Regions from separate parts of the Shigella sp. SIG6 genome, predicted to be linked through region 4. Evidence: predicted binding sites of a transcription regulator. Region 4 holds the regulator's gene; each other region holds the start of a gene.
The links. The regulator CRP, encoded in region 4, controls carbon source genes, mostly activating them, when cyclic AMP is high. The targets are predictions, from matches to a motif close to ATGTGANNNNNNTCACAT.
Positions count from the first base shown of each region.

Region 1 (3,561 bases), on a different contig from region 4:
ATGCAACCACCATCGCAATAAACATCGCAATCGGCGAGGAACCAATAAAGTTAACCACTTCCCAGGCAGGGGTATCTTTTACCAGCCAGATATTGGCGATGGTGGTAGAGATCATAATGATCGCCGGGATCAGCGGCACCAGAATCGAAACGCCGAAAGAGGGCAGATTATTCATATCTACCGGTTGATCTGCTTTCAGGAATGATGGCGTTGGGCGCTCAAGATTGCCGAGGAACTTCGGCAGGATCAGACCTGCGCAGATTACACTTGGGATCGTCACCAGTACGCCATAGATATAAACCATCCCCATATCCGCGCCATAAGCATTCACCAGCGCCACCGGACCCGGCTGCGGTGGGAACAGTGAATGTGCGGTAGTGGCAGCTGCTACTGCCGGGATCGCCAGTTTCAGGAACGGAATTTTAGCTTCGGCGGCAATAACAATAACCAGCGGCGCTAACATGATAAAGGCCACTTCATAGAACATCGCCAGACCGAAAATAAGGCCGATGATAATCACCGACAGCTGTACATAGCGCAGACCGAGACGCGCCAGCAGCGTATGTGCTATCTGGTGAGCCGCGCCGGAGTCGACCATCAATTTACCGATGACCGCACCGAACACCACGATGATAGCCAGTTCTCCCAGCGTGTTGCCGAAGCCCGCTTTCATGGTGTGCAGCAGCGACATCAAATCCATGCCTGCCAGCATCCCGACGGACAGCGCCGCCACCAACAAAGCCACCATTGAATTGATTTTGAACTTCAAATTCAGTATCAGCATCAGGCCAATGCCGAATACCACCCAGAGAATGTTAAGCACATGCATAACGTTTTACCTTACTTGGTTGAACCGTTGTTATTTTGGGCGACATGTTATGTAAATTGGTCAACCATTGTTGCGATGAATGTCACATCCTCTGATCAATAACCATCGATTACCCTTTGCTGCAATTTGCAGCAACAACCATGAGAGTGAAATTCTTGTGATGTGGTTAACCAATTTCAGAACTCGGGTTGACATGTCTTACCAAAAGGTAGAACTTATACGCCATCTCATCCGATGCAACGCCACGGCTGCGGTCTGGTTGTTCATCCGGATACCTAAACAACTCCAAGGTTCCGCGTCTCTTTGCTGTGGAACCCACTATGTGAAAGAGGAAAAATCATGGAACAGACCTGGCGCTGGTACGGCCCAAACGATCCGGTTTCTTTAGCTGATGTCCGTCAGGCGGGCGCAACTGGCGTGGTTACCGCGCTGCACCATATCCCGAACGGCGAAGTATGGTCCGTAGAAGAGATCCTCAAACGCAAGGCGATCGTTGAAGACGCAGGCCTGGTGTGGTCTGTCGTAGAAAGCGTACCAATTCACGAAGATATCAAAACCCACACTGGCAACTATGAGCAGTGGATCGCTAACTATCAGCAGACTCTGCGCAACCTGGCGCAGTGTGGCATTCGCACCGTGTGCTACAACTTCATGCCGGTGCTCGACTGGACCCGTACTGACCTCGAATACGTGCTGCCAGACGGCTCCAAAGCTCTGCGCTTCGACCAGATCGAATTCGCTGCATTCGAAATGCATATCCTGAAACGTCCAGGCGCGGAAGCGGATTACACCGAAGAAGAAATTGCTCAGGCAGCTGAACGCTTCGCCACTATGAGCGACGAAGACAAAGCGCGTCTGACGCGTAACATCATTGCCGGTCTGCCGGGCGCGGAAGAAGGGTATACCCTCGACCAGTTCCGTAAGCACCTGGAGCTGTACAAAGATATCGACAAAGCCAAACTGCGCGAAAACTTTGCCGTCTTCCTGAAAGCGATTATTCCAGTTGCTGAAGAAGTTGCCGTGCGTATGGCGGTTCACCCGGACGATCCGCCGCGCCCGATCCTCGGCTTGCCGCGCATTGTTTCCACCATTGAAGATATGCAGTGGATGGTTGATACCGTAAACAGCATGGCGAACGGTTTCACCATGTGCACCGGTTCCTACGGCGTGCGTGCTGACAACGATCTGGTTGATATGATCAAGCAGTTCGGTCCGCGTATTTACTTCACCCATCTGCGCTCCACCATGCGTGAAGATAACCCGAAAACCTTCCACGAAGCGGCGCACCTGAACGGTGACGTTGATATGTACGAAGTGGTGAAAGCGATTGTTGAAGAAGAACACCGTCGTAAAGCGGAAGGCAAAGAAGACCTGATCCCGATGCGTCCGGACCACGGTCATCAGATGCTGGACGACCTGAAGAAGAAAACCAACCCTGGTTACTCCGCAATTGGTCGTCTGAAAGGCCTAGCCGAAGTTCGCGGTGTCGAACTGGCGATCCAGCGCGCTTTCTTTAGCCGTTAATACCCACCGGCATGGCTGCGCGCCGTGCCGGTTCCTTCTTCCTTGCCGTCACTCTCTGAAGACGGATTCTGGAGTTTACGATGACTACTATTGTTGACAGCAATCTGCCGGTTGCCCGCCCGTCATGGGATCATTCTCGTCTGGAATCACGCATTGTGCATCTCGGTTGCGGGGCGTTTCACCGCGCGCACCAGGCGCTGTATACCCATCATCTGCTGGAAAGCACCGACAGCGACTGGGGCATCTGCGAAGTTAACCTGATGCCAGGCAACGACCGCATGCTGATCGAAAACCTGAAAAAACAGCAACTGCTGTACACCGTAGCGGAAAAAGACGCAGAAAGCACCGAGCTGAAAATTATCGGTTCGATGAAAGAAGCGCTGCATCCGGAAATCGACGGCTGCGAAGGTATTCTCAACGCGATGGCGCGTCCGCAAACGGCGATTGTCTCTCTAACGGTCACGGAAAAAGGCTACTGCGCTGATGCGGCAAGCGGTCAACTGGATCTCAATAACCCGCTGATCAAGCACGATCTGGAAAACCCGACTGCGCCGAAGTCCGCGATTGGTTACATCGTCGAAGCCTTGCGTCTGCGTCGTGAAAAAGGGCTGAAAGCATTTACGGTGATGTCCTGCGATAACGTGCGTGAAAACGGTCATGTGGCGAAGGTCGCGGTACTGGGGCTGGCTCAGGCGCGTGACCCGCAGCTAGCGGCATGGATTGAAGAGAACGTCACCTTCCCGTGCACCATGGTTGACCGCATCGTTCCGGCGGCGACGCCAGAAACCTTACAGGAAATTGCTGACCAGCTGGGTGTTTACGACCCGTGCGCCATTGCCTGCGAACCGTTCCGTCAGTGGGTGATTGAAGATAACTTCGTTAATGGTCGCCCGGACTGGGATAAAGTGGGCGCACAGTTCGTTGCAGACGTTGTGCCGTTCGAAATGATGAAGCTGCGTATGCTGAACGGCAGCCACTCTTTCCTGGCGTACCTCGGTTACCTCGGCGGCTATGAAACCATTGCCGACACCATGACTAACCCGGATTATCGCAAAGCGGCCTTTGCCCTGATGATGCAGGAACAAGCGCCAACGCTGTCGATGCCGGAAGGTACGGACCTGAACGCCTATGCGACGCTGCTGATCGAGCGTTTCAGCAACCCGTCTCTGCGTCACCGTACCTGGCAGATTGCGATGGACGGCAGCCAG
Region 1 is NZ_JBQZXC010000065.1:8,872-12,432, forward strand. It holds gene gntP (gluconate permease GntP) at 1-829, opposite strand, end outside; gene uxuA (mannonate dehydratase) at 1,169-2,353, shown strand; gene ACUU1M_RS12140 (fructuronate reductase) at 2,434-3,561, shown strand, end outside.
Region 1: a site for CRP is predicted at 900-917, ahead of uxuA (mannonate dehydratase). Genes of this name have one in related genera too.

Region 2 (3,561 bases), on a different contig from region 4:
TTTACTTCCGGTTCGCCTTGCAGGATCTCTTCTTCGGTGGCGTTGATTTTTGTGTTACTGATAACGCCGCGCTTGAGAAGCTGATAACGCGTTGCCGCCGCGACCCAGCTATAAATGGTGACAGGCGTTTCCCGTTCCCCGGTCCAGGCGATAACTCTCCGCAGGCGTTTGAGCTGCTTGTGGACGTCCTGCGCGGTTTCTACCGGCGTGTCAAAAAATTCGCGGAAAGTATCAGTGATCAATTCCGGGCGCGTATTCTGAATAAGATAAGTTTCGCAGGATTGGGTAATCAGCGTCAGCGATAGCGTATTGATCGCTTTTAAACGTCGATTGGCCCGCGCCCAGCGGGAAGATTCCATATTCAGGTTGCTGCGCATGCCTTGTAGTGCCGTGGTGCGTCGCACCAGGTCGCCCCAGGCTTTATCGACAACTTCACCATCGCCATGCTTGATACAGAGTTGCATTAATTGATATTGCGCGACCAGCAAACTTTCCAGCTCTCGATCTACTTCTTGTTTGATCGATCGCGGAGAAAAGAGCAAATCCGCCATAATCGCACACACAATACCGATAACGATCTCGCTACAACGTTCGACGGCAAACTGCGGCGTAAGCAATGGTTCCGGCTGAATGGTGATCACAATGATCAGCGCGGTATAACCGGCCAGCCCCCACGCGTACGAGTTTTCTATTCGTACCAGCGAGGATATCCAGGTACAAAAACCGGCCCAGATACAGCACACCAGAATCATCAATAATGGTGCGCGGATCATCGCAATGATGATCACCAGTCCGGCAATACAGCCAATAAATGTGCCGATGATGCGCAAAAAGCCACGATAGCGAATAGCGCCAGAATACGGTTCACCTCCCGCAGCAAAGGCCGGACCGGCGGCAACAATCGCCGCTGTCAGTACCGCCCAGCGTGGCGTTTCCAGCTGGAAGTGAAAGCCAACAAACAGCGCCAGTACAATGGCGGTCGCCAGTTTTACCGCAAAGCGAATATGTTGGTTAGCAATGGAGAAAATACCCATCGTGATTAACCAAACTCACGCAGGCGATGGGCCATTTTACGGAAGAACGAATCCTGGCTTTCGTCGCGATCTTGTTTGCCAGTGACCACCACTGTAGCAGTGGTGCCCGCAGGCCAGATGTTCTCTTGCTGGTTGTCGAGACGAATACGAACCGGAACACGTTGCGCCAAACGCACCCATTCAAGGTTAGAGTCGATGGTCGCCATCCCTTTGTCGTCACGCGTGCTGCTGGCGTTGGTGACCCCAGCGGCAACACTATCAACAGTCCCTTTCAGCACTTTGTTACTGCCAAGCGGCGTGATCTCTGCACGATACCCCGGACGCCCCCCTTCCAGCTTAGTTTCTTCCATATAGGCCAGTACATAGAAGGAGTTCTGTTTCACCAGCGCAACCGCCGTTGATCCTCGAGTAATAAACTCACCGGTATAGACGTTGAGGTTGGTCACCCAGCCATCTGCTGGCGCTCGGATCACCGTGCGTTCAAGATCCAGTTTTGCCAGATCGCGGGTCGCCTGCGCTTTCGCTAACTGATGCAGAACCGTTTGTAGTACGTTGTTAGCCTGGTCGATCTCTTCGCGAGACATCGCCTGCACACCGAGACAGTTACGACGTCCGGCCTCCTGGCGTTTCTCCTGTGCCAGTACCTGATAATAAGCAACATCGGCTTGCGCTTCCTCAAGCGCCTTTTGATAGCGCGGCTGGTCGATGGTGAACAGTATCTGTCCTTTTTTCACCAGCTGGTTATCATGAACATTCACCTGGGTAATGAGTCCAGAAACGTCCGGCGCGATCGCAACGACGTCAGCGCTAAAGCGCGCGTCACGCGTCCAAGGGGATTCGGTGTAATAGACCCAGGCATTAAAAATTGCGATGAAGGCCAGAATGACTAATACGACCGTGATGGCCGTACGGGAGAATTTTCTTATTAGTGTTTTCACTTCAACCTCAAACGAACAGTCGCGATATCAAATAAAACAAGCAGCAATAGAGCGCGGTGTTGAACAACGCCGGATGCCAGACAAAGTCGTAGATACCTGTTGGCACAAGTACCCGGCGCACCAGCCAGAAAATCGCCAGTGATAAAAGCAATTCAAAAAATATCGGTGGGAAGGACAGCCCAAACACCACGATAACGGGAAACAGACTCATGTTGACCTTGGTTGTATAGAGAGAGCAGGCGTTATTATTTTCAGCATCTGTCGCCGCAGAGAAGGGCATGGAAAGCCGGGCGAGAGCAACATTGCTGTAGATTGATATTTAATATATTAGCGTAACTGTTATGCTGTTATCTATATTATGTGATCTAAATCACTTTTAAGTCAGAGTGAATAATGGAACGACTAAAACGCATGTCGGTGTTTGCCAAAGTAGTTGAATTTGGCTCTTTTACCGCCGCCGCCAGACAGCTACAGATGAGCGTTTCGTCCATCAGTCAGACGGTGTCAAAACTGGAAGATGAGTTGCAGGTAAAGCTGTTAAACCGTAGCACACGCAGCATTGGCCTGACCGAAGCCGGTAGAATTTACTACCAGGGCTGCCGTCGTATGCTTCATGAAGTGCAGGATGTTCATGAGCAACTGTATGCCTTCAATAACACCCCCATCGGGACGCTACGCATTGGCTGTTCTTCAACTATGGCACAAAATGTTCTCGCCGGGCTGACAGCCAAAATGCTGAAAGAATACCCAGGTTTGAGCGCCAATCTGGTTACCGGAATTCCAGCCCCCGACCTGATTGCCGACGGTCTGGATGTGGTGATCCGCGTCGGCGCGTTGCAGGATTCCAGCCTGTTTTCCCGCCGTCTTGGCGCGATGCCAATGGTGGTGTGCGCCGCGAAAAGCTATCTCACACAATACGGCATACCGGAAAAACCCGCCGATTTAAGTAGCCATTCATGGCTTGAATACAGCGTGCGGCCCGACAATGAATTTGAACTGATTGCACCGGAAGGGATCTCGACTCGCCTGATCCCGCAAGGGAGATTTGTGACTAATGATCCGATGACGCTGGTGCGCTGGCTAACGGCGGGTGCCGGGATCGCCTACGTGCCGCTGATGTGGGTGATCAACGAGATCAATCGTGGGGAGCTGGAGATCCTGCTGCCGCGTTATCAGTCAGATCCACGCCCGGTTTATGCGTTATATACCGAAAAAGATAAGCTGCCGCTGAAGGTACAGGTCGTGATCAACTCGCTGACGGATTATTTTGTTGAGGTCGGTAAATTGTTTCAGGAGATGCACGGGCGCGGGAAAGAGAAGTAATTCATATTGTACTGTTACGTTCTACAAACCTGTGCCAACGGGTTCCCCTCACCCTAACCCCAGAGGAGCGAGGGGACCGTTCGTGCACGTAGAAAGATTAATTATCCTTCTGAAAATAATGAAATTATTACGCAGTACCGCCAACAGTCAGGTTATCGACTTTCAACGTTGGCTGGCCCACGCCAACCGGCAAACTTTGCCCTTCTTTACCGCAGACACCCACGCCGTTATCCAGTTTCAGGTCGTTGCCAACCATCGAAATCTGC
Region 2 is NZ_JBQZXC010000040.1:3,861-7,421, forward strand. It holds gene aaeB (p-hydroxybenzoic acid efflux pump subunit AaeB) at 1-1,034, opposite strand, end outside; gene aaeA (p-hydroxybenzoic acid efflux pump subunit AaeA) at 1,040-1,972, opposite strand; gene aaeX (p-hydroxybenzoic acid efflux pump operon protein AaeX) at 1,980-2,183, opposite strand; gene aaeR (HTH-type transcriptional activator AaeR) at 2,366-3,295, shown strand; gene tldD (metalloprotease TldD) at 3,423-3,561, opposite strand, start outside.
Region 2: a site for CRP is predicted at 2,331-2,348, ahead of aaeR (HTH-type transcriptional activator AaeR). Genes of this name have one in related genera too.

Region 3 (3,561 bases), on a different contig from region 4:
CATGGAACAATTAGTGGCGATTGGAAAAATTTGATATGAGACAGGATGGCGCATGAACGCCATCCTGCAGTAACATTACTCTTTATTAAGAAATTTTACTGCCTTATCAGGGAAATCAGTAAACAGCCCATTTACACCCGCTTTGTTATACAGAGCATCATATAACTGATTCACATCAGGAGTGTATTCAGGCAGTTTATCTGACCGCACGGTATAAGGATGCACTACCAGTTTATTCTGCTGAGCATCTTGCACCATGCCAGTGAGTTTGATATTACCCGGCTGCGATGTCTCCTCAATCAACATATGGTAATCCGGACCAATACCATCTGCATATTCCGCCACCTGTTTCATGGCACCCGGCTTAAACATCCAGTCGTAGTTGTAATTAACCCAGCTTCCATCCGGCTGTTTCTGCTGCGTTTCATTCCAGTCGGTATAGGCAATCAGCTGTACCAGATTGAGCTCCATGCCCATTTTGGGTTCCAGCTCATTCTTAATACGCTTCAGCTCATCAGCATCAAAACATTGCAAATAAACTTTATCGTCTTTACCGGTGTAACCATATTTCTTCAGCACTTCCAGCGTTTTTGCCGCAATATCCTTCCCTTCCTGATGATGGAACCACGGCGCTTTGATTTCTGGATAGATACCGATATTTTTCCCGGTAGAGTGATTTAACCCCTGAACAAATTCAATCTCTTCTTCAAAGGTGTGCACCCGGAAGTCGGACTTACCCATTGGGAAACGCCCCGGATAAGTCTGTACTTTTTTACCGTTTTCAATATCGAAACCTTCGGTAAATTTCAGCGACTTAATTTCATCCAGCGTGAAATCTATCGCGTAGTAACGACCGTCTTTACGCGCCCGATCCGGGAAACGATCGGCAACATCAGTAACACGATCGAGATAATGGTCATGCAGAACAACCAGATGGTCGTCTTTGGTCATCACCAAATCCTGTTCCAGATAATCCGCTCCCTGCGCATACGCCATCGCTTTTGCTGGCAGCGTATGCTCCGGCAAATATCCACTGGCACCGCGATGGGCGATGACTATTTTTTCGTTGCTGTCCGCCGCCATTGCACTGCTTCCCATGACTATAGTGCTCATCATGATCGCCATGCTAAGGTTTTTCAGCTTCAATTTCATGCCATTAGCCTCCGTTGCGTTTTTGCAGTAATTGTTCATGGCGACGTTTTTCGCCAATCATCACAACAATCAACAAGATAACCGCCAGAATGCTGCCGCCAATCATTACCATAAAGCCGCCATCCCAGCCGAAGAAGTCCACGGTGTAGCCAACAATCGCGCTCGCCGCCACCGAACCGCCCAGGTAACCAAACAGCCCGGTAAAGCCCGCTGCCGTACCTGCCGCTTTTTTCGGTGCCAGTTCCAGCGCATGCAGACCGATCAGCATCACAGGACCGTAGATCAGGAAGCCGATAACAATCATACAAATCATATCGACGGTTGGGTTACCTGCCGGGTTCATCCAGTAAACGATAGTCGCGATGGTCACCAGTGTCATAAAGAAGACGCCGGTTGCCCCACGGTTACCACGGAAGACTTTGTCCGACATCCAGCCGCACAGCAGGGTGCCCGGAATACCCGCATACTCATAGAAGAAGTAGGCCCAGGAGGATTTATCCAGCGCGAAATGCTTAACCTCTTTCAGATAAGTCGGTGACCAGTCGAGGATGCCGTAACGCAGCAGATAAACGAACACGTTGGCGATGGCGATGTACCACAGCAGTTTGTTCGGCAGCACGTACTGCATGAAGATTTGCTTCGCGGTCAGCTCCTGTTCCGCTTTTTCGTTATAGTCGTCCGGATAATCATTTTTGTACTCTTCGATCGGCGGCAAGCCACAGGATTGCGGGGTATCGCGCATCATCGCAAAGGCGAATAATGCCACCAGAATGGCGCAGAAAGCAGGCATATAGAGCGCCGCATGCCAGTCATTGAACCAGGCCATCCCCAGCAGGAACAGCAGCGGCGGAATACCACCACCGACGTTGTGCGCACAGTTCCACACTGACACAATGCCGCCACGTTCTTTCTGCGACCACCAGTGCACCATAGTACGACCACACGGCGGCCACCCCATCCCCTGGAACCAACCGCAGAGGAACAACAGTACAAACATCACCGCAATGCTCGACGTCGCCCATGGCACAAAGCCCATAAACAACATCACTGCCGCCGCCAGAATCAAACCTGCGGGCAGGAAAACGCGCGGATTCGAGCGATCCGATACCGAACCCATGATGAATTTCGAAAATCCATAAGCAATCGAGATCCCCGAAAGGGCAAAACCTAAATCACCGCGTGAGAATCCCTGCTCAACCAGATAAGGCATAGCAAGCGCAAAGTTCTTACGAACCAAATAGTAAGCCGCATAGCCAAAGAATATCCCCAGGAAAATTTGCCAGCGCAATCGATGATAAGTCGGATCGATCTCCGCGGCAGGTAAGCGCGCTTTGTGTGGCGCTGGTTTAAAAATACTCAACATTGATAGCCTCCGTGGCCCGTGGTCTTATTTATGATTAACAGCCTGATTCAGTGAGAGAACCTGCCGTTTCTTGAGTTGCCGCGATGTTAAGAAAACATTCATAAATTAAATGTGAATTGCCGCACACATTATTAAATAAGATTTACAGAATGTTCAAAATGACGCATGAAATCACGTTTCACTTTCGAATTATGAGCGAATATGCGCGAAATCAAACAATTCATGTTTTTACTATGGCTAAATGGTAAAAAACGAACTTCAGAGGGATAACAATGAAAACTCGCGACTCGCAATCAAGTGACGTGATTATCATTGGCGGCGGCGCAACGGGAGCCGGGATTGCCCGCGACTGTGCCCTGCGCGGGCTGCGCGTGATTTTGGTTGAGCGCCACGACATCGCAACCGGTGCCACCGGGCGTAACCACGGCCTGCTGCACAGCGGTGCGCGCTATGCAGTAACCGATGCGGAATCGGCCCGCGAATGCATTAGTGAAAACCAGATCCTGAAACGCATTGCACGTCACTGCGTTGAACCAACCAACGGCCTGTTTATCACCCTGCCGGAAGATGACCTCTCATTCCAGGCCACTTTTATTCGCGCCTGCGAAGAAGCAGGGATCAGCGCAGAAGCTATAGACCCGCAGCAAGCGCGCATTATCGAACCTGCCGTTAACCCGGCACTGATTGGCGCGGTGAAAGTTCCGGATGGCACCGTTGATCCATTTCGTCTGACCGCAGCAAACATGCTGGATGCCAAAGAACACGGTGCCGTTATCCTTACCGCTCATGAAGTCACGGGGCTGATTCGTGAAGGCGCGACGGTGTGCGGTGTTCGTGTACGTAACCATCTCACCGGCGAAACTCAGGCCCTTCATGCACCTGTCGTGGTTAATGCCGCTGGGATCTGGGGGCAACACATTGCCGAATATGCCGATCTGCGCATTCGCATGTTCCCGGCGAAAGGATCGCTGCTGATCATGGATCACCGCATTAACCAGCATGTGATCAACCGCTGCCGTAAACCTTCCGACGCCGATATTCTGGTG
Region 3 is NZ_JBQZXC010000008.1:43,542-47,102, reverse strand. It holds partial or broken gene ACUU1M_RS02880 (LysR family transcriptional regulator) at 1-34, shown strand, start outside; gene glpQ (glycerophosphodiester phosphodiesterase) at 76-1,152, opposite strand; gene glpT (glycerol-3-phosphate transporter) at 1,157-2,515, opposite strand; gene glpA (anaerobic glycerol-3-phosphate dehydrogenase subunit A) at 2,788-3,561, shown strand, end outside.
Region 3: a site for CRP is predicted at 2,625-2,642, ahead of glpT (glycerol-3-phosphate transporter). Genes of this name have one in related genera too.

Region 4 (3,561 bases):
ACAGATAACTTTTCAGTGCCGGAAGTAACGGCATTCGCCGCTGTTTATCGGCCAGTAAGTCACGGGCATAGAGCGGTTTTTGGGTGCGCAGCACGCGGGCGATGCGGCTGAAATGCCAGTAGCAGAATTGCCCAACCGGATTATCCGGATGCTGGCGGGCGATTTTTTCCAGTGCGCCAATTTGCTTTTCCATCGTAAAACGCGTTGGCAGGCGATGGTAAAGAATGTCATCAGCCAGCACGCGCAGGCGAGCGGCGACGGTTTGCGCATTCCAGCGGATAACTTCTTCCGCATGGCTACGCTCGACCAGTTTTTGCACCTCTTCCGGCTGATGCAAACTGACCGAAATATGTTCCTGCAAATCCAGCGCCTCCTGGAAAATACGCAGCATCCGCTTGTAATCGGTATTGTTTTGCGCGGAAAGCATATGCATTTGCTGATAGCACTGAGTAATTAAATCGACCGCTTTTTGCTGGCGCACCAGCAGCGGTGGCAGCGCTTTTTCAGGATCGGTGTGCTGGGTAAGCAGGCTGTATTTGGCTTCACAATAATCTGCCAGTTCACGGTACAGCAGACTTAGTGACTCGCGCAGCGGTTGTTCGCGCCAGATCCAGAACCAAAACCAGTTAAACAATCCGTACCAGAGAGTGCCCAACGCATAGATGAGCAATGGTTCCCAGACCGGCATGTATCCCGCCAGACTGAGGGTAAAAATGGCGGCGAGCAGCGATGCAGGAAGCAATTTTGCGTGCAATGGCCCCAGCTCAGCAGTGACGCCAAGTACCAGCGTTAATCCGGTCAGCAAAAAGGGCAGGGGAACATCTTTTACCAGTAGCAGCTGTGTCAGTAAGCTACAGGTGGCAAACAGCGACGCACCAATGATTAAGTGTTTGAAAAAACGTTTATGAGGCGTATCAAGGCCCGCAATATTGCAACAGGCAGGAACGAGGGAGAAGAGCAGACCGAATCGTAATTCGCCAAGCATTAACCCAACGGCCACGGGCAAACATAGCACCAGCGTTTGTCGAAGTGCATAGTTGATATCGGGGTGATAAATCAGTCTGCGCCACATCGGGGGAAACAAAATGGCGCGCTACCAGGTAACGCGCCACTCCGACGGGATTAACGAGTGCCGTAAACGACGATGGTTTTACCGTGTGCGGAGATCAGGTTCTGATCTTCCAGCATCTTCAGAATGCGTCCCACGGTTTCACGAGAACAGCCGACAATCTGACCGATTTCCTGACGGGTAATTTTGATTTGCATACCGTCCGGGTGAGTCATAGCATCTGGTTGTTTTGCCAGGTTCAGCAGAGTCTGTGCAATGCGGCCCGTCACGTCGAGGAACGCCAGGTTGCCCACTTTCTCTGAAGTGACTTGCAGACGACGCGCCATCTGTGCAGACAGACGCATCAGAATGTCCGGGTTTACCTGAATCAATTGGCGAAATTTTTTGTACGAAATTTCAGCCACTTCACAGGCGGTTTTCGCACGTACCCATGCGCTACGTTCCTGGCCCTCTTCAAACAGGCCCAGTTCGCCAATAAAATCACCCTGATTCAGATAGGAGAGGATCATTTCTTTACCCTCTTCGTCTTTGATCAGCACTGCCACAGAGCCTTTAACGATGTAGTACAGCGTTTCCGCTTTTTCACCCTGGTGAATAAGCGTGCTCTTGGATGGGTACTTATGAATGTGGCAATGAGACAAGAACCATTCGAGAGTCGGGTCTGTTTGCGGTTTGCCAAGCACCATGCGCGGTTATCCTCTGTTATAAGCTTTCTCCAGAGCCAGATAACGCCGCTGTCTCTGGATTGCCGAAATATGCTTCCCGCTACCTGGGAAGGGGCTATCAACTGTACTGCACGGTAATGTGACGTCCTTTGCATACATGCAGTACATCAATGTATTACTGTAGCATCCTGACTGTTTTAGCATAGCTTTCGCTTTGTGTCTCCTGGTGTCTCGCTTCAGCATGACCCAGGTCGCCTTCCGTTGCGCGATTTGGTTAGTACGCGTACTCTGTCAGGAAAATTGACGCAGTGGAGTAGCAAAAATGCAAGCGCGAGTGAAGTGGGTCGAAGGGTTAACTTTTCTGGGCGAATCCGCCTCTGGTCACCAGATTTTAATGGACGGCAACTCAGGCGATAAAGCACCAAGTCCGATGGAAATGGTGTTGATGGCGGCGGGTGGTTGCAGTGCCATCGATGTGGTTTCGATCCTGCAAAAAGGGCGTCAGGATGTGGTCGATTGTGAAGTAAAATTGACCTCTGAACGCCGCGAAGAGGCACCACGCCTGTTTACGCACATTAATCTGCATTTTATCGTCACCGGTCGCGACCTGAAAGACGCAGCGGTTGCGCGTGCGGTTGATCTCTCTGCCGAGAAATATTGTTCAGTGGCGTTGATGCTGGAAAAAGCGGTGAATATTACTCACTCGTATGAAGTGGTTGCCGCGTGACTTAACTATCCCGTTGTGAAGCCGGATAGTATTTTATCCGGCATAATAGTAAAGTTACTCGATTTTCTTTCCTTCCATCAATCGTTGCACCAGCGGCAGCATAATTAATTCCATTGCCAGCCCCATTTTGCCGCCAGGTACCACTAACGTATTGATGTGGGAAATGAATGAGCCTTGCAACATCGCCAGCAGCCAAGGGAAATCGATCCCTTCCAGATTACGAAAATGGATCACCACAAAGCTTTCATCCAGCGACGGGATACCTTTTGCCGCGAACGGGTTTGAAGTGTCGACGGTGGGAACGCGCTGGAAGTTAAGATGGGTGCGGGAAAACTGCGGTGTGATGTAGTTGATATAGTCTTCCATTGAACGCACTACCGAGTCCATTACTGCTTCTCGTGAGTGCCCGCGCTCGCTGGTGTCGCGGATCAGTTTTTGAATCCACTCAAGGTTAACGATAGGCACTACGCCGACCAGTAAGTCCACATGCTGCGCAACGTTATGCTGTGGCGTGACTACGCCGCCGTGTAAACCTTCATAAAACAGTACATCAGTGGGTTCTGGTAAAGGTTGCCAGGGGGTGAATGTTCCCGGTACCTGATTCCAGGGTACGGCTTCGTCGTAGGTATGCAGATATTTGCGAGATTTCCCTTTGCCGCTCTGACCGTATTCAATGAAGGTTTGTTCCAGCAGGCCGAAGTCGTTCGCTTCGGGGCCGAAGTAGCTGATATGCCGCCCGGCGTCGCGCGCTTTGCGGATCGCCATGTCCATTTCCGGGCGGGTGTAACGGTGAAAACTGTCGCCTTCCACCTCAGCTGCATGCAGATTTAACTGCGCGAATATTTTACGAAACGCGAGGCTGGTGGTGGTGGTCCCCGCGCCGCTGGATCCTGTTACCGCAATGACCGGATGTTTGGCAGACATAGTAACTCCATGACTTAGCTATCACTATTATCTCGTCCGCCGACGGTTGCAGGTTATTCGCGAAACTGACTGCGCGGCATAATATTGACCGTTTCGTGCAGCTCCGACCATACCAGCACCGCTTCTCCGCACTGTAGCTGGCGTTTGACGTCGGCGACTTTCTGTTCAAGTGTACG
Region 4 is NZ_JBQZXC010000043.1:13,201-16,761, reverse strand. It holds gene ACUU1M_RS09655 (YccS/YhfK family putative transporter) at 1-1,072, opposite strand, end outside; gene crp (cAMP-activated global transcriptional regulator CRP) at 1,123-1,755, opposite strand; gene ACUU1M_RS09645 (OsmC family protein) at 2,057-2,461, shown strand; gene ACUU1M_RS09640 (phosphoribulokinase) at 2,516-3,385, opposite strand; gene ACUU1M_RS09635 (YheU family protein) at 3,439-3,561, opposite strand, start outside.